Actomonas aquatica: one gene and its partner. The protein of the gene in region 2 interacts with the protein of the main gene of each other region in a pairwise test. Links are inferred from orthologs where the notes say so. Each region holds a gene or a part of one and is shown on either strand. Other genes may lie near its edges.

Evidence for each region.
Region 1: the proteins of dnaE (region 2) and K1X11_RS06230 interact in binary tests that used the Escherichia coli proteins (3 or more experiments, as listed by UniProt). The link is inferred for Actomonas aquatica from one-to-one orthologs.

The regions. Positions count from the first base shown.
Region 1 is NZ_CP139781.1:1,608,414-1,614,420, forward strand. What follows is about bases 1,577-4,378. They hold K1X11_RS06230 (pyridoxal phosphate-dependent aminotransferase), read right to left. Parts: upstream 3,671-4,378; coding sequence 2,483-3,670; downstream 1,577-2,482. Other genes in these bases: K1X11_RS06225 (M14 family zinc carboxypeptidase), read right to left, coding at 1,577-2,090; K1X11_RS06235 (hypothetical protein), read right to left, coding at 3,829-4,317. In the rest of the region: more of K1X11_RS06225, read right to left, coding at 1-1,576; K1X11_RS06240 (inositol monophosphatase family protein), read right to left, coding at 4,503-5,315; K1X11_RS06245 (FmdB family transcriptional regulator), read right to left, coding at 5,402-5,977. UniProt on the Escherichia coli protein: Shows aminotransferase activity with methionine and histidine as substrates, and to a lesser extent also with phenylalanine.
Region 2 is NZ_CP139781.1:2,170,710-2,182,528, forward strand. The notes cover bases 4,007-8,229. They hold dnaE (DNA polymerase III subunit alpha), read left to right. Parts: upstream 4,007-4,381; coding sequence 4,382-8,029; downstream 8,030-8,229. Other genes in these bases: rpsU (30S ribosomal protein S21), read right to left, coding at 4,025-4,222; K1X11_RS08520 (hypothetical protein), read left to right, coding at 8,190-8,229. In the rest of the region: K1X11_RS08485 (SCO family protein), read right to left, coding at 1-333; K1X11_RS08490 (COX15/CtaA family protein), read left to right, coding at 430-1,389; cyoE (heme o synthase), read left to right, coding at 1,386-2,303; K1X11_RS08500 (DUF420 domain-containing protein), read left to right, coding at 2,300-2,734; K1X11_RS08505 (sugar phosphate isomerase/epimerase family protein), read right to left, coding at 2,905-3,852; more of K1X11_RS08520, read left to right, coding at 8,230-9,389; K1X11_RS08525 (hypothetical protein), read left to right, coding at 9,416-9,835; K1X11_RS08530 (methyl-accepting chemotaxis protein), read left to right, coding at 9,854-11,407; K1X11_RS08535 (TonB-dependent receptor plug domain-containing protein), read left to right, coding at 11,743-11,819. UniProt on the Escherichia coli protein: DNA polymerase III is a complex, multichain enzyme responsible for most of the replicative synthesis in bacteria. This DNA polymerase also exhibits 3' to 5' exonuclease activity. The alpha chain is the DNA polymerase catalytic subunit.

The DNA of each region.
Region 1 (6,007 bases), 560 kb from region 2 along the record:
ACGTAGTCCACCACGCCCAGCGTATCCAAAAGATGATACATCGCCCCATAGCTGGCCGGCGTCACGGGATCTCCCGCCGCCACGATCACCTTGGGCACTTTGAGCGCCATCATCGCCACCGAACCCACGCCGGTGCTGCCGTCCTCAGTGAACGTGCCGTGCACCGGCACTACTCCGGCAGCTTGGCCGTCGAGACTGAACGGCCCGAGCCGCGCCACCACATCCGCCGGATTGCGCTCCGCCCGCACCACCAAAGATCCGGCCGGGAAACTCTGATTGCCGACCTGCAACGGTTTGACCGCCGCCGACACGCGGTAGCCCGCGCGCAACAAGCTCAGCGCGCGCTCCTTCATGCCCGCTTGGTCGACCGGCAGCACCCACGCCGTCGCGTCCTTCACCGACAGCGCCGGCTTCACTGCCACCGGCGGCAACCCGCTCTTCGATCGCGCTGTCGTCGCGACCGACGCCAGGTCGACCGGCGTCGCCGTTTGGTAAGCCTCCACGCCAAACAGCAACGGCAGGCTCCACGCCGTCTGATCGTAAAACTCGTAGTCGTCCTCGGGCGCGTTGTCCCCGCGCTCGCGATTGCGCTCCACCTTGGCCAACTGCCGCTCGACAAACGCCGCGTCCATCTGCGAATGCGTCTGCAACAGCGCCCGCGCCAACGGCCCGCGCGGCTGCGCCAGATCCACCACCAAGGTGCCCGGCGCCAACTCGATCTCACTCACGTCGCGACCTTCAAAGTCGCGCGCCCCAGTCAGCCGCACGCGCTCGTTGAGCTGTTGCACTTCGATCCCCTGCCCGCGCAACAACGCGCTGAGCGGGTGTTCGAAAGGCAAACCCGGCAGAAACACCTGCTGCATCTCCCCCTGCCGACCGACGGCCACAGCATCAACAAACGCCGCGTGGAAGTCGCGCAACCGCGCATCGCGGTTCGCCGCCGCCGTGCGGATCGTCGTCATGCTCGCCACAAAGTGTTTCGCGATGGCTTGGCGCAGCGTCATCGTCGTGCCGTCGTCGCGCCGATAATTGCGGCCTCGTTTGCCCCCGCCGCTGGTCTCGTAGGTCATGCCGGTGGCGCCTTGGAGCGACGGCCAGCTGTCCCAGTAACCCGGGTAAAAAATGTCGAAGTCGTCACGCACGTAGTAGAGCCAGTGCTGCGCGTCGAAGGCCGCCGCGTTGGCGCGGCCAAACACGTCCTGCCAGCGTTCCGTCTGCTCGCGCGGCAACTGCGGATTGATCGGCAGCATCGCCGGCGGGAAGAAATACTCTTTGGTTTCGCCATGATGGTCCGCCGCCACCTGCGGCATCCACTCGAGGTAGGCCGCGGCGGTGTTGCGACTCTCCACCTGCGAGAGCGCGATCATGTCGCGGTTGAGGTCAAAGTAGTAGTGATTGTAGCGACCCTGCACGTTCCACGGGTTCTCCTTCTCCCACGCAAAACGCTCCGGCCGGCCGATGCCGTGGGCGTTGGCCCACACCACAAAACGTTCCCGACCATCCGGGTTCTGGCAGGGGTTCATCACCACCACCACGTCGCGCAGCAGCGCCTCCACTTCGGCGCTCCGCGACGCGAGCAAGGTGTAGAGCACCTGCATCGCCGCCTCCGTGCCCGCCGCCTCGTCGCCGTGGATGTTGTAACCGAGCCACACGATGATCGGCTGCTTCGCCACCGCGCGATCGAGCGCTCGTCCGCTGAGCGGAGCCCGCCCGTCGACCAATCGTTGGTTGGCCGCTTTGATCTCCTCGAGGCGGGCGAGGTTTTCCGGCGAAGAGATCACCAGCACCTGCATCGGCCGCCGTTCGTTGGTCATGCCCGTGGGCTCAATCATCAGGCGTTCGCTGCCGCGGTAACGATCCACCAGCCGCAGCACCGCGCCGTAATCGGCGTAGGCCTCCCCCACGGCATAACCCAGCACGGTCTCCGGCGCCGGCAACGCCTCGTCCAAGGTCCAACCCGCGCGGAAGTCGAAGGGCGTCTCCGCCACCGGCAGATACGGCGTGGGCTCCTGCGCCCCCAGGCTGACGGTCAGCGCGACCAGCGCGCCCACCCACTTACAACGAGACCAGGAAAATAGCGTAGCGATCATGTGGCGGAAATCCGAGCGACGGAACCAGCAAGCAAGGTTCCGCCACCCCACTCCCGCAACGCCTTTCCCTGCGCGTCACCGGGTCCGACCACATTTTTCAAAACGCGCTCAAATCTGCTGAGCCGTTTTGCCGATCCCTTGCGCATGACTTCCCGAACGAGCGCATCTTTTCCCGCTTCCACGCCCCTCGGGTGTGGGTTGACGACCCCGCCCCGTCCGGCTCCGGCCGGGCGGGGCCCCGTTCCTTTGCTCCCGTCTCCTAATCCACCATAACGGAGCCCCCGGCCCCGGGACCGTCACGTCCCGGGGCCATCCGGGATGGCGTCCGCTCAAAAAAAATCGCCCAACGCCGGGAGCGTTGAGCGATTCAAAAAAACGGGGTCGTCGCGGGATCAGAGCGAACCGCAGAAGCGGGCCAGACGATCCAAGCCCTTTTGCAGGGTCTCGTCCGAAGTCGCGTAACTGATGCGCAGGAACCCTTCGGTGCCAAACGCACTGCCCGGCACGGCGGCAACCTTTTCGCTCTCCAGCAAACGCGAGCAGAACTCCATGTCGGGCACGCCAAAACTGGAGACGTTCGGGAAAAGGTAGAACGCGCCCTGAGCGAGCTGACAGTCGATACCGGAGATGGCGTTGAGTCCGGCGTGGACCAGTTTACGTCGACGGTCGAAGGCCACCAGCATCTCATCGAGCGCCGCCTTCGTTTTGTCCCACTCGGTATACGCCGCGAGCGCGCCCCACTGGGCGAAGGTGGTGGCATTGGACGTCATTTGGCTCTGCAGATCGGCGATCGCGGTGGCGATCGGCGTCGGCGCGACAATCGTGCCCAAGCGCCAACCCGTCATCGAAAAGGTTTTGGCGAAGCCGGAGACGATGATGGTGCGCTCCCGCGCTTCGGCCGAAAACGACGCCGGCGAAACATGCGTGACGCCATCGTAGAGCAGGTGCTCATAGATTTCGTCCGACATGATGTAGAGGTTGTGCTTCACCGCGACGGCCGTGATGGCCTCCAACTCCTCACGGGTGTAAACTGCACCAGACGGATTGGAGGGTGAATTGAGAATGATCAGTTTGCTCTTCGGCGTGATCGCCGCTTCGACCATGTCCGGCGTGAGCTTAAAGCCGGTCGCATCGGTCGCCACGACCACCTTGGGCGTCGCCCCCGCCAGCTTCACCATCTCGGGATAACTCACCCAAAACGGCGCCGGCACGATCACCTCGTCACCCGGCGAGCACAGCGCGAGGATCGTAAGGTAACAGGAGAACTTGCCACCCGGACTCACGACCACTTGAGCCGGCTTCGTCTCCAGGCCGTAGACGTCGGCGTATTTCGCGGCCAACGCCTCGCGCAGCGGCGGGATGCCGGGGGTCGGGGCGTATTTGGTTTTACCATCCCGCAGCGCCTGCGCCGCGGCCTCCTTGATGTGATCAGGGGTGTCGAAGTCGGGCTCACCGGCGGCGAACCCACAGACGTCTTCACCGGCTGCTTTCAGGGCCTTGGCCTTGGCGTCGACAGCAAGCGTCGGCGACGGCGAGACATTCAGGGCCCAGGTGGATAATGGGGAGGGGGCTTGGCTCATGGTCAAAACGGGACGGAACGCTTGGTCGCGTTCGTCAAATAATCAAGTTCATCGGGAATGCGCGCCGCCAGTCTGAGCGACCGGATCGGTCGCGCGCAAAAAAGAAGCCCCCACCAGCGGTGAGGGCTCGCAAATCTGTGCGGAAGCTAACCCGCGACTTAGCGGGACTTCTTGCCCTTCTTGGCGGCTTTCTTGGCCGGAGCAGCTTTTTTGGCCGGAGCCTTTTTCACCGCGGCTTTCTTGGCCGGCGCTTTTTTAGCGGGAGCCTTTTTCGCCGGAGCGGGCTTGGCAGCGGCCTTCTTGGCGGTCGCCTTCTTCTTGCCCTTGGCCACGGTGGGCTTGGCCGGTTTGGTCACCGCGAGGTCGTCGAGTGCCGCGCGCAGGAGCTCACCCACGCTGACCTTCTTTTTCTTCGAGGTGCGGGTCAGCACCGTCTTCATGTCGCCCGGCAGGCGGACCGAAATCTGACGATGCTCTTCACGAGTGCTCTCGTAACGATCAAAGTTGTAGGAAGCGAGAGCGAGGCGAACCACTTCACTGGTGGACGCGAGACCCATCTTGGACTGGGCGGACGTGATCTTGCTGATCAACGAAACCGGCAGGTCAAAGGTGAGCGGGGAAGCGGGGCTGGGAGCTTTTTTTGCCATGGCAGAGTGACGTTCAACCGGAGAACAGGAGAAGAGAGTGCTCAAGGCAATCCACGGGACCGCCCACCAAGCAATGCTAAACTGCCGTCATTGCCCGGTTTGAGCCATTCTCCGACCACAATTACGCTGTATTGACGCTTTCCCTACCCTGCCCGACCGCGTCGAGTCGCGCGATCGCGCCCGCATTAGGAGAGCGCAGCCACCAATTCACACCGCGTCGATTCACTTCCGCCCACATAAAACGTGCGCGGCATTTCGAGGTCGAAACGTCGTAACGGCAGCGGCGAATTCGCGATGAACGTCACGTCTCCTCCCGCACCGCGCACCATCGCGATGCCTGCCGCGATATCCCACAACTTCACGTTGTGATCGACCACGCCGTCGAACAGGCCGGCGGCCACGTAAGCCAAGTGCAACGCACTGCTGCCGAGCGCCCGAATCTTGTAACGGCTGACCAGCGCTTCGCCGTGGCCGGGAAATTCTCCCTGCGCATGCGGGCTGTGGAAACCGATCACCGACTTCGATCCCAACGGTCCCGGACGCACCCGCACAGCCTCTGCGCCATCCCACATGCCGATCCCTGGCCCGCCATGCATCAGCACGCGCCGGGCGGCGTCATAGATTACCCCATACACCGGCTCGCCATGTTCCAGCAGGGCCAACGAGATCGCACACTGCGCCAGGCCGGTGGCAAAGTTGTTGGTGCCGTCGATCGGATCCAGCACCCAAGTGAAACGACTGTCAGCCTCCAACACCCGATCGGTGAGCAACTCCTCGCTGAACCCACGGTCCTCCGGATGGGCCTCCGCCACCGCCGCCAGAATCGCGCGCGAAATCGCATGGTCGATCGCCGTCACCCGACTGCCGTCCGCCTTCCATTGGCTGCTGACCTGCCCCAGATTTTCGTGCAGGCAGTCAACCTGACCGAGCACCACCGTCTTGGCGGTGGCGATACGTCGTTGCAGATCAGAATCGGTGGCAGTCGTGGCTTCGGACATGTTTGTGTTCAACATGCGACAAGCCCCGGACACATGGCATCAAAAAAGTCCCCGCGACGACGAAGCGTAACGCGGGGACTAGAAAATCACTCGTAATCGTAGAGCTGCGGATCGCGGCGCGGCGGCCGCAGGCGACTGCGGAAGCGGTGCCGCTTTTCCTTGGGCTCGGGGGCGCCTCCTTCCGGCCCGCCTCCCATGCCGCCCATGCCCATGGGATCGCCGTAGGGATCCATGCCGTCGCCGCCGGACTCATCGCCCATCATGTCTTCGAGCGAATCGGGATCGGCCCCCTCCTCCAACTTGCGCACGACTTCTTCCATTTCACCATCGAGCTTTTCGCCGGTGAGTTCGGACATGCGGCGCATCATGCGCCCCATCGCCTTGGGGTCGTTTTCGTCGACGTTGGCAAACTCACTTTCCATCGCCGCCATCGCGGCCTCCATGCGCGGATCGTCCGGATCGCCGCCTGCTCCTCCCCCGACGTCCGGCGGCGGCTCGTCGCTGCTGCCGCCCTTGGTGATGGCGAAACCCGAGACCATCTTGCTCATCTTAAACTTCGGGTTGTCGGGGCATTTGGGCACCGTCTGACCTTGGGCCAGCGACTTGGCGTAGAACTGGTAGACGGTGTTATTGTCGGGACAGTAATACTCGTAAATAGGCATGACGAAGGGACAAAAAAGAGGAGCACCACT
Region 2 (11,819 bases):
GAGACGGAAGACGCCGTTGGCTTCTTCGATGAGGCGCGCGCGGATGCGTTGGCCGGCCTCAAGATTGGCGAGGTCACCCGCGCCGGCTTGGAACTCCATCACCATTTGCGGCATGTAGTCGGGGATGGGGTCGTGGTCGACGAGCAGGGTGCCGCGTTCGAGATCGACCTTCACGATTTGCCCGGTGAGCGGACGGCCGGGCACCGGCAGTCGTTCGGGTTGCGCTGCCTTTTCGGCGCGGTTGCATGCGGTGAGCAACAGCGCGGTGGTCACGAGGCTCACGCCCAACCAACGGCGGACGCAGCACGAGAACCCGGCAATCTTCGAAGTCATGTGCTCACGGATTCCCCGGCAGATAGATTTGTCAAAGGGAATGCGGCTCGTAGGGTGACCCGCTCTCCCCTTCCGCCCCGCCGCTTTCTGCCCACCATGCCGTTGCTCAGCACGTCCGCCCGTTCTTCCAGCTACCAACCCGGTTTGGCGTGGTTCGCCACGCTCGGCGGCATCTGGGTGTTTGTGCTGGTGATGCTCGGCGCGTTCACCACCAGCATCGGCGCCGGCATGATCTTTCTCGATTGGCCGCTCTCCAATGGATCGCTCAATCCCGACGGCTGGCTGAGCGACATCATGATGTTTGCCGAGCACTCCCATCGCCTGAGCGCCGGCATGATGTCCTTTATCACCATCGGCATCTGGTTGGCTGTTTGGAAAAAGGAAGCGCGCGCCTGGGTGCGGCACGTCGCGCTCTTCGCCGTGGCCCTGGTGTTCGTGCAGGCGCTGGTTGGCGGACTGCGGGTGCTGCTCGACCACATCTTCCTCGATTCGGTCAGCGTAGGTCGCCTCTTCGCCATGCTGCACGCCTGCCTCGCGCAGGTCTACGTGTGCACCCTGCTCACCATCGCGCTCGCGCTGTCGCGCCCCTGGATCGAAGCCTCGGCCCGCTCCGACGGACTGGCCGCCCTGTCTCGCCTCGGCCGGTGGTGTTGCGGGCTGTTGCTGCTCCAACTCGCCATCGCGGCGATCATGCGTCATAGCTACGCCGGCATGGCTATCCCCACCTTCCCGCTGAGCTCCGCCGACGGCGACCTGTTGCCGCCGCTGTGGAATTTCCGGGTCGGCATTCACTTCGCCCATCGCGTGATGGCGGTCGTGCTGAGCGTGGCGCTCATCACTTACGCCGTGAAGCTGGCCAAAGCACACCTCGGCGGCGCCGGCACCACCATTGCGACGCTGCTCGTCGCTCAAGTCGCCCTCGGCGCCTCGGTCATTTGGACCACCCGCAATCCCTACGTGACGACCGGTCACGTGCTGGTGGGCGCCCTGCTGCTCGCCACCACTTACGGCGCCACCCTGTGGACCATGCGCCGGGAAGGGAGGGTCAGCGTATGAGTTCGAACGACGCCGCTTCGGCCTCCGCCCATGAACCGCCCGTCGCGGCGGCCGGTCGTTTTGCCGACTACGTGGAGCTCACCAAACCGCGGCTCAGCATGCTGTCGGTCATCACCGCCATGGTCGGTTACCTTGTGGTGAAGGCGCCGTGGGAGTGGACCCATTTCATTGCCACCATGGTCGGCACCTCCGCCTGCGCCGGCGGTGTCGCGTCGCTCAATCAATGGATGGAGCGCGACACCGACGCCAAGATGCACCGAACTGCCGACCGTCCCCTGCCCTCCGGCAAAGTGCCCGATGGCGCTGCCTTTGTGCTCGGTTGGGGCCTGTGTTTTGGCGGCTGTTTCCTGCTCTTCGCGCTGGCCAGTCCGCTCGCCGCCGCTTTTGCCCTCGCGACCATCGTGACCTACCTCGCGTGGTATACGCCCGCCAAGCGCTGGTCCAAGTGGAGCACCGAGATCGGCGCCATCGCCGGCGCCTTTCCGCCCCTCATCGGTTACGCCGCCGCTCACGGTGGCATGGAACCGCTGGGGTGGGTCTTGTTTGGCCTGCTGGCCTTTTGGCAAATCCCGCACTTCATGGCCATCGCCTGGACTTACCGGGAGGACTACAGCGCGGTCGATTTTCCGATGTTGCCGGTGCGCGACCGCGACGGCCAAACCGTCGCCCTCTGGTCGCTGGTCAACACCGTCGCCGTGGTGATCGTGAGCGCCCTGCCAAGCTTCATGGGCGATGCGACCTGGATCTACTTCGGCGTGACGGTGCTGCTCGGGCTCTGGTTCATGATGCGCGCCGTCGCTTTCCTGCGCAAAGACGGCCGCGACCAAGCCGCCCGCAAACTGTTTTTCGCCTCCATCGGCTGGCTTCCGTTGCAGCTTGGTGCACTGGTGATCGATCGCCTCTTCTTGGTATGACGATTCACGACATCCCCGCCCTCAACGCCATGCTCAATGGCCTCGCCACGCTCCTGATGACCTTCGGCTTCGGCTTCATCAAGGCCGGTTACCGCGACGCCCACCGCAAGGCGATGCTCGCCGCCGGCGGCGTGTCGGCGATCTTCCTGGTCGGTTACGTCGCCCACAAAATCGCCGTGCAGGGCGTGCACACCCCCTTCGGCGGCGAAGGCGCGATCAAGGGCATCTACTATGCGATGCTCATCTCCCACATCCTGCTCGCCATGAGCATCGCCTACCTCGTGCCGCGCACCTTCTGGTTCGCCATCAAGGGCAACTATGAGCGGCACAAAAAGTGGGCCCGCTGGACCTTCCCCATCTGGTATTACGTGAGTGTGACCGGCGTCCTGGTCTACTTTTTCCTCTACCGCTGGTGGCCCGCCACGGCCTGAGCCGAGCCGCTACAAATCCTCATCCAGATACAGCCATTTCGGGCGTAAAGCCCGACCCACAAATCGGTTACTCTGTCTGATGTGGGTCGGGCTCTTGCCCGCCTCGGGCGCGGTTACGCCCGACATCCCTACTTCTGTAACCACCAACTCGGCGAACGCGCCAGAGCGGCTCAGCCGAAACGTTTTTCAACCAAGGCGTCGACGCGCTCCTTGGACATCAACACGTGTCGCGGCGTGGTGCGCGGACTCAGTTCCAAGGTAAGCCGATGGTGCGGCTCCCAGAATGAGCTGATCATGTCGAAATCGATCTGCCCATAACCCACCGGCTGATGGTCATCGTCATCCGCGACGTCGTGCAGGTGGAAGCCCAGCAGGCGGCTGGCGTTCTTCTCCAAATGCTCACGGTGACTGATGACGCCCATGTTCTGCTTGAGCTCGGCATGGCCCGTGTCGTGCCAATAGCCGCAGTGCCGCTGCTCGGGCATCGCATCAAAAAAGGCCGGAAAGTCGTCATCGAGCGGCAGCTCTTGGAACTTCTCCCGATTCTCGCAGGCGATCATGACCTTCTTTTCGAGGCAGCGTTCGCGAATCTCTTCCAGGCTCGCCAGCACCTGCTCCCAGTAGGGCGGCATGCGCTTGCGCTGCTTGGCCAGCGCCTTCTCCAGCACCTTCCGGTAGCCCGGGTCCTTGGCCACATCGAGCTCCGAGTGCATGCGCCGGTAGGCCTTCACCTTGCGCACCGGATTGGTCCAAAAGAAGTGCACGCTGCCGAGGTGCGTCACCATGACCGACGCGCCCACCTGCGCGGTGAAGTCGATCGACTTGAGGGTGTGCCGGAGCCACTGGTCGTGCTCCTTGTGCGTCGCGTTCGACGGCTCAAACAGGTTGGGCGCCGAATGGTTGATGCCGGTGGGTAGCGGACAAAAATTGTGCGTCGAAGTGATCTGGATCAGCCCCTCTTCGACTGCCCGCAGAATCCCTGGCACCAGCACGATGCGCGTCCCGTGGCTCAGCTCCGCATAGTCGAAACCGAGGTCGCGAATCTCCTTGAGCATCGCGTAGCCATCGGTGTGGCGGTAGGAGTTCCAGCAGGTTGATAGCGCCAGGGTCGGCTTCACAGGGAGGTTAGAAAAGACGAAATCAGAAACAGGAGCAACTCAGGTCGTCCAAGTGTGAGTCGCTTGCAGAAAAGACGGATCAAGGCACAAAAAAACCGCGCCCGCGAACAACGTTCGACCGGCGCGGTGGGGAAAAAGGCTCGGTTCGTCGCGCGTGGCGACGACAGCGGGATCAACCCTCGTGGCGACGGCGCAGCATCTGGGTGAAGGCCATGACCTTCTCCTTGCGGCGACGCTTCGCGCAGGGCTTCTCGAAGTAACGCTTGGCGCGAACACCCTTGATGATGTTCTCGCGTTCGAGCTTCTTCTTCAGGCGACGCAGGGCGCGGTCGACCGGCTCGCTTTTGCGGATTTTGATTTCGATGGGCATGTCGTAGGACGTGTTTCTGAAAGGGAAAAAGGCTCATAGCGCCAAAGCGTGGCCTCTGCGTCAACGGCAATCTTTAGCCGCCCCATCTGCGCCAAAAAGGCGCCGCTTGATTTCCATTTCAGCGTTTCAGCTTTCTGATTTCAGCTTTTCCCTACGCCCGTGCCCGCCGATCCGAGTTTCGCCCACCTTCACGTTCACACCGATTATTCCCTGCTCGACGGAGCCTGCCGCATCGACCGGCTGATGGGCCGCGCCAGCGAGCTCGGCATGACCGCGCTCGCTCTCACCGACCACGGTAACCTCTTCGGCGCCATCGCGTTCTACAACGCCGCCAAGGCCGCCGGCATCAAGCCGCTCATCGGCTGCGAGCTCTACATGACCACCGGCTCCCGCCTCGAAAAGAAGGGACGCGCCGAGGACGGCAAGAGCTACTACCACCTGGGCCTCCTCGCCAAAAACCTCACCGGCTACCAGAACCTGCTCAAGCTGGTCTCCGACTCCCACCTGCGCGGTTTTTATTACAAACCCCGCACCGACATGGAGACCCTCGCCCAATATTCCGAGGGCCTCATCGGCTTCACCGGCTGCCTCGCCTCCCTCGTCCCCCAGCTCCTCCTGCACGATCGCGAAGAGGAAGCCCGCGAGGCCTGCGCTAAGTTCGTCGATATCTTCGGCAAGGAGAACTACTTCGTCGAAATCCAGGACCACGGCATCCCCGAGCAGAAGAAGATCATTCCCGGCCTCATCAAGCTGGGCGAGGAGTTCGACCTGAAACTCATCGCCACCAACGACGTCCACTACGTCAACGCCGACGACGCCCAGCCGCACGACGCCCTGCTCTGCATCCAGACCGGCTCCAAGCTGGCCGAGGAAAACCGCATGCGTTTCTCCGGCGACCAGTTCTACCTCAAGTCGCGCGCCGAGATGGAACGGGTCTTCCCAGAGTTCCCCGAGTCCATTCTCAACACCCAGCTGGTCGCCGAGATGTGCGACCTCGCCATCCCCTTCCCCAAGGGCTCCGAGCGTTACCCCAAGTATCCGCTGCCCCCGGAAATTTCCTCCAAGTATTCGCCTGCCGAATACCTTCACCAGCTCTGCGTCGAGGGCCTGAAGGACCGCTACGACGTCGATTACGATTCCATCGCCGCTCACGAGAACGTCGCCGCCAAACTCGACCTGCTCAACAACCGCCCCGAAGGCGAAAAACCCAAGCCGCCCGACTACTCCGGCCTCGATAGCGCCGAAGAGCTCGTCGTCCGTCTCGGCTACGAGCAGGCCATCATCAACGTCACCGGCTTCGTCGACTACTTCCTTGTCGTGTGGGACTTCATCAACTGGGCCCGCGAACACGAGATCCCCGTCGGTCCCGGCCGTGGTTCCGGTGCCGGCTGCCTCGTCGCCTACCTGCTGACCATCACCAACATCGACCCGATGCGGTTCGGTCTGCTCTTCGAACGTTTCCTCAACCCGGAACGTATCTCCCCGCCCGACTTCGATATCGACTTCTGCATGCGCCGCCGCGTCGAGGTGATCGACTACGTGCGCGAGAAATACGGCCGCGACTGCGTCGCCAACATCATCACCTACGGCACCCTCGGCGCCAAGATGGTCATCCGCGACGTCTCCCGCGTGCACGACCTCGCCTTCGCCGACGCCGACCGGCTCGCGAAGATGATTCCCGACGAGCTCAACATCTCGCTCACCGATTCCATCGAGAAGTCTTCCGAGCTGCGCACCGAGATCGACCGCAACCCGATGGCCAAGAAGATCGTCACCGCCGGTCTCGTCCTCGAGGGCATGGTGCGCAACACCGGCAAACACGCCGCCGGCATCATCATCACCGACCAGCCGCTGGAGAACTTCGTCCCCCTCACCCTGCAGGAAGGCGACGTCACCGTGCAGTTCTCCATGAAGGCCGTGGATAAACTCGGCCTGCTGAAGATGGACTTCCTCGGCCTCAAGACGCTCACCGTCATCTCCGACGCCGTCGCCAACGTCCGCCGCACCCAGCAGATGCCGGACTTCTCCATCGACGACGTCTCCCTCGAGGACCCCAAAACCTACGAGCTGCTCAACGCCGGCAAAACCGTCGGCGTGTTCCAGCTCGAATCGCCGGGCATGCAGAACGCCTCCCGCCAGGTGGGCATCTCCAACATCGACGACATCAACGCCATCTCGGCCCTCTACCGGCCGGGCCCGATGCAGTTCATCCCCGACTACGCCCGCGGTAAACACAACCCGGCCTCGGTCCAGTATCCCCACGAGCTCCTCGAGCCCGTCCTCCGCGAAACCTTCGGCATCATCGTCTACCAGGAACAGGTGATGGAGTGTGCCAAGGTCATCGCCGGTTATTCCCTCGGTGGCGCCGACATGCTCCGCCGCGCCATGGGTAAGAAAGACCAGAAGGCCATGGATGAGCAGCGCCAGATCTTCATCAAGGGCGCCAAGGAGAAGCACGACATCTCCGCCACCAAAGCCAACGAGATCTTCGACCTCCTCAACAAGTTCGCCCAATACGGCTTCAACAAATCCCACTCCGCCGCCTACGCCGTCGTCGCCTACCAGACGGCGTATTTGAAAGCCAACTACCCGGTCGAGTTCATGGCCGCCGTGCTCACCGCCGAGCTCGGCAACGCCGAAAAGGTGTCCCACTTCATCGATGAAGCCCTCGCCATGGGCATCGAGGTGCAGGGCCCCGACGTGAACGAATCCCGCGAAAACTTCGCCCCGGTCGCCGGCGGCAAAATCCGCTTCGGTCTCGCCGGCATCAAGGGCGTGGGTGAAGCCGCCTCCCTCAAGATCATCGAGGAGCGCGAAGCCAACGGGCACTTCGAGAACTTCGACGACTTCATCGCCCGCGTCGACGGCAAGGCCGCCAACAAACGCGTCCTCGAACACCTCGTCAAAACCGGCGCCTTCGATTTCTCCGGCGAGCCGCGCAAGGGCATCTTCGAGCGCATCGACTCCGCCATCGCCGCCGCCGCCGAGCAGGCCCGCGACCGCGCCGCCGGCCAAAACAACTTCCTCGACATGCTGGCCGAACCCGAGCCGCCGAAACCTGCCGGCAATCGAAAATCCGAAATCAAAAATCTGAAACCCGACGACGTCACCGACTTCACGTCATCGGAAAAACTCGCCTTCGAAAAGGAGCTGCTCGGCTTCTACGTCTCCGGCCACCCGATGAACACCTACATCGGTCTCGCCGACGCGCTCGACACCTACGACCTCGACGAGCTGCTGGAACAGGAGGACCGCACGCCCTTCCGCATCTGCGGCATCGCCGGTGGCCTGCAGAAAAAACTCTCCAAAAAGGACAACCGCCCCTGGGTCGCCTTCTCCCTCGCCACCAAACAGGCCACCCTGCAGCTCAACATGTTTGCCAACGCCTACGAGGAATACGGCGAGGTGCTCAGCGAAAACGCCCCGGTTGTCATCTGCGGCACGGTCATGGTCAACGAAGAGGGTGCCCGCCTCAACGTCCGCGAGGCGTATCATCTGCCCAACTACGTCGCCTCCAACATCAAGCGCGTCACCTGGCTGCTCGATCCGGCCAATACCGACAACAGCTCCTTCCTGCGCAGTCTGCGGCCCATCATCGACGGCCAGTCCGGTCCCACCTCCACCAGCCTCGGTTTCGTGGGCCCCGACCGCTCCGTCGCCATCGCCGACATCTCCACCGCCCTCGACTGGAAACTCTCCGGCGAAATCTTCCAGGTCCTGCGCAACCACCCCGCCGTCGTCGGCGTGCAAATCGAGACCGCCCCCTTCGAACTCAAACAGACCCAGCGCTGGGGTAAACGGCGCTAAACCGGGGCACGTTGCCCCTCCCTGCTTACGGTGCCCATTAGCCTCCTGATTGGCTCATGGGCACATTCACGTAATCGGGGATATATCCCTAAAGTATACTAGTAATTCCCCCGAATAGGTAGCTCAGCAGACCCTAGGACCGGTTTGCCACCAGCTACCAATGAACACCTCTCGAATCCGCACTGGCCTTGCGGCCGTATCGACCGCGCTCGCCTGCATCGCTTGGCCGAGCACCGCCTCCGCCACCGTATCCTTCGCTGACATTCAAGTCGGCGGCTTCATCAGCCAAGGTTACCTCCAAAGTTGGGGTAACAACTATCCCGTCGAAGCCGACGGCGGCACCTTCGACTTCCGCGAGATCGCGCTCAACGCGTCCTACTCGCGCGGCGACTTTCGCATCGGCGCCCAGGCGTTTGCCCAGAGTCTCGGCAACTACGGCGAGGACGAGCCGATCCTCGACTGGGCCGTCGCCGACTACCAATTCCGCCGCGAGATCGGCCTGCGCGCCGGTCGCCTAAAGTTTCCCCGCGGACTCTACGGCGAAGCCCTCGATGTCGATTCCATCCGCCCCTACGCCTTCCTGCCGCTCAGCCTCTACAACCCCATCCTGCGCGACTTCTTCGGCTCCTTCGACGGCGCCATGGCCTACGGCAACCTCGGCCTCGGTGACGCCGGCTCCCTCGACTACAAAGTCTTTTACGGCGACCGCTCCGTGAGCGCCGACCAAGGCGTGGCCGACTTCTTCAATAACTCCGGCATCTACGCCGCTCCCGGCGTGGCTGCACTCAAACTCGGCTCCGTCTACGGCCTGCAACTCTTCTGGAATACGCCCATCCTCGGCCTACGCGGCGGATACTCCTTCAACCGCCTCGCCGATGTCGCCGGCGACGGCGCCTTCGCCCCCGCTCCCGCCCTCCCCGCCGGCCTGACCTCCGACGCCTACGACACCCACGCGCTGTCGGTGGAATATTACTACAACGACTGGGTCTTCGCCGCCGAGTGGCAGCGTGTCGTGAGCGACTTCCATCTCACCACCCCGCTCTTCGTCCGCCCCAGCCCTTTCCAGTGGAGCAATTGGTATGTCTCGGCCGCCCGCCGCATCACGCCCTACCTCGAACTGGGGGCCTACTACAGCTCCCAAACCGACGACGCACCCGACCCCACCGCGCCAGACTTCTACAACTACAACCGCGAATGGGTCGCCAGCGCTCGCTTCGATCTCACCGACCAACTCCTCGTCAAAATCGAGGGCCACTGGATCGAGGGTGCCATGAACGTCTTCAACACCGTCAAGACGCCCAACCCCGCCCGCGACCTGCGCACCACCCTGCTCGCCGTCAAAACCACTTACTCGTTCTGACCCACCACCGCCTACCCGTGATCGTCATGCAACGCACCCTTCGCTCCTCTCTGCTCCTGCTGCTCGGCCTGTGCACCGCCGTCCTGAGCGCCTCCGCCGCCCCCGCCCTCGTGGGCAACGCCGACCTCGCCGGCAACGCCCTCGATGCCGACGCCGCCAAAGCCGTCCTCCTCGGCAAAAACAACAAAATCGGTTCCGCCCGCGTCGTCATCATCGTCGCGAAAAACAGCCCCGCCCAGGAGAGCTTCCTCAAAGCCACCGTCGGCATGAGTTCCGGCCAGTTCCAAAACCACTGGCGCCGCCTCTTCATGACCGGTGGCGGCTCCGCCCCCAAGGTCGTGGCCGATGAACAGGCCGCCCTCGCCCTCGCCGCCTCCACCCCCGGGGCCATCTGCATCGTCGACAACACCGCCGCCGGCGAGCTGCCCGTGCTTTCCGAAATCTAACCTGCCCCCGCCTTCGCCATGCAGTCCTCCAAGCCAGCCATCACCCTGCGCCGCACCATTGCCTTGGTGCTGGGCTCGTTCGCGGTCGTGCTGATCGGCGTGCTCAGCGTATCCGGCACCGTCCGGCACTACACGCACCTCGGCGCCCTCGGCACCACCGAGTTCACCGAACGCCACCTGCCCAATCTCCTGCGCCTAGGCAGCATGCAACAAGCCACCCTGCGCAGCGAAGCGGCCCTCTTCCAATTCGCCCTCGCCGGCGACGAGGCCAAAATGGCCCAGCGCCACGAAGCCTTCGCCGCCAGCATCGCCGTCGTCGAAGCCGACCTCGCCGCCATGGCGGAATCCGTCCAGGACCCGATCATCCACGGCCATCTGCAGGAGTTTAAAACCGCCCTCACCCACTACGAAGCGGTCGCGGCCAAATTCCACTCCGCGCTCGAAGCCGGCGATTTCGAAATCGCCATGGCCACGCTCGATCAGGACATCGCCCAAGCCGTCAAAGTCCTCGCCAGCGAGCAGGAAGACCTGTCCGGCGCCATCCTCGCCGCCTCCACCGCTGCCAGCGATGTCACCGTGCAATCCATCGCCCAGACCGAACGCATCGGCATGATTACCGGACTCGGACTCGCCGCCTGCACCGTGATCGGCATGCTTGTCGCCTACTTCAGTGTGCGCGCCGTCGCCAAACTGGTGCGCTCCACCAGCGACGATCTCACCGCCGCCACTGGCATCGTGCGCGAACGCGCCGCCGCCCTCGTCAACGCCAGCCAGTCTCTCGCCGACGGCTCCAGCGAACAGGCCGCGTCCCTCGAGGAGTCCAGCGCTTCCCTCGAAGAGATGGCCGGCATGACTCGCCACAACGCCGACGCCGCCAGCCAGGCCGAGACCGTTTCCCGCCAGACCCGCGACGCCGCCGATACCGGTGCCTCCCGTATGCGGGAGATGGATACCGCGATGGGCGCCATCATGAAGGCCTGCGAAGACGTCACCGCCATCCTCAAGACGATCGACGAGATCGCCTTCCAGACCAACATCCTCGCCCTCAACGCCGCCGTCGAAGCCGCTCGCGCCGGCGAAGCCGGAGCCGGATTCGCCGTCGTCGCCGACGAGGTGCGCTCCCTCGCCCAACGCTCCGCCCAGGCCGCCCGCGAAACCGCCGAAAAGATCGAGGTCTCCGTCACCAAGAGTCGCGACGGCGTGCGCCTGAGCGCCGATGTCGCCGCCAAGTTCTCCGAAATTCAGGAACAGGTCCGCACCCTCGCCGACCTCGTGTCCGGCCAAGCCTCGAGCGCCCAGGAACAGAGCCAGGGTATCGACCAACTCAATACCACCATTTCCCAGATGGACCAGGTCACCCAGGCCAACGCCGCCAATGCCGAGGAAACCGCCGCTGCCGCCGGCGACCTCGACACCCAGTCCGGCATCCTGCAGCACGGCGTCGACCGCCTGCAGGCGCTCATCGGGGAAAAACGGCGCACCACCCGCTTGGTGGCACCGCCTCCGCCCCCGTCCGGCGGCTTCAAACCATCCCATCGCCCCGCCGCGACGGCCCGCGTCCCGGTTGCCTGAACGCTCGGATGAGCCATTGTTTGGCCGCATCGCTCCCCGCGATGCGGGTTTTTTGTATCGCCATAATTCTGCGGGAATTGCGCAAGCGGACACGCCGGCACTCCGTAAATTCCGCCCGTTGCCGAAACCGCTTTCCCCCTTTCCTGTAGACGCTGTTTCTCCCCCTCAATCTCTCCCCTCCCTCATCCCCTTTCGTATCCCCTAAAGTCCGATCAATTCTGAGCCGTTGGGTAGCCCAAATCATGTTTGTTAATTCCTTTGGACCCCACTCCTTGCGACGTGCGGCCTGTCTTCTGCTTTGCCTGCGGGGACAACGGGGGTCCACGCGCGCCTCTTTGTCGGACTATCGCACCACCCGCTGGGGCCGACTGGTGCTCGTCCTGACCGCCGCCACCGTCGCGGCATTGCCGGT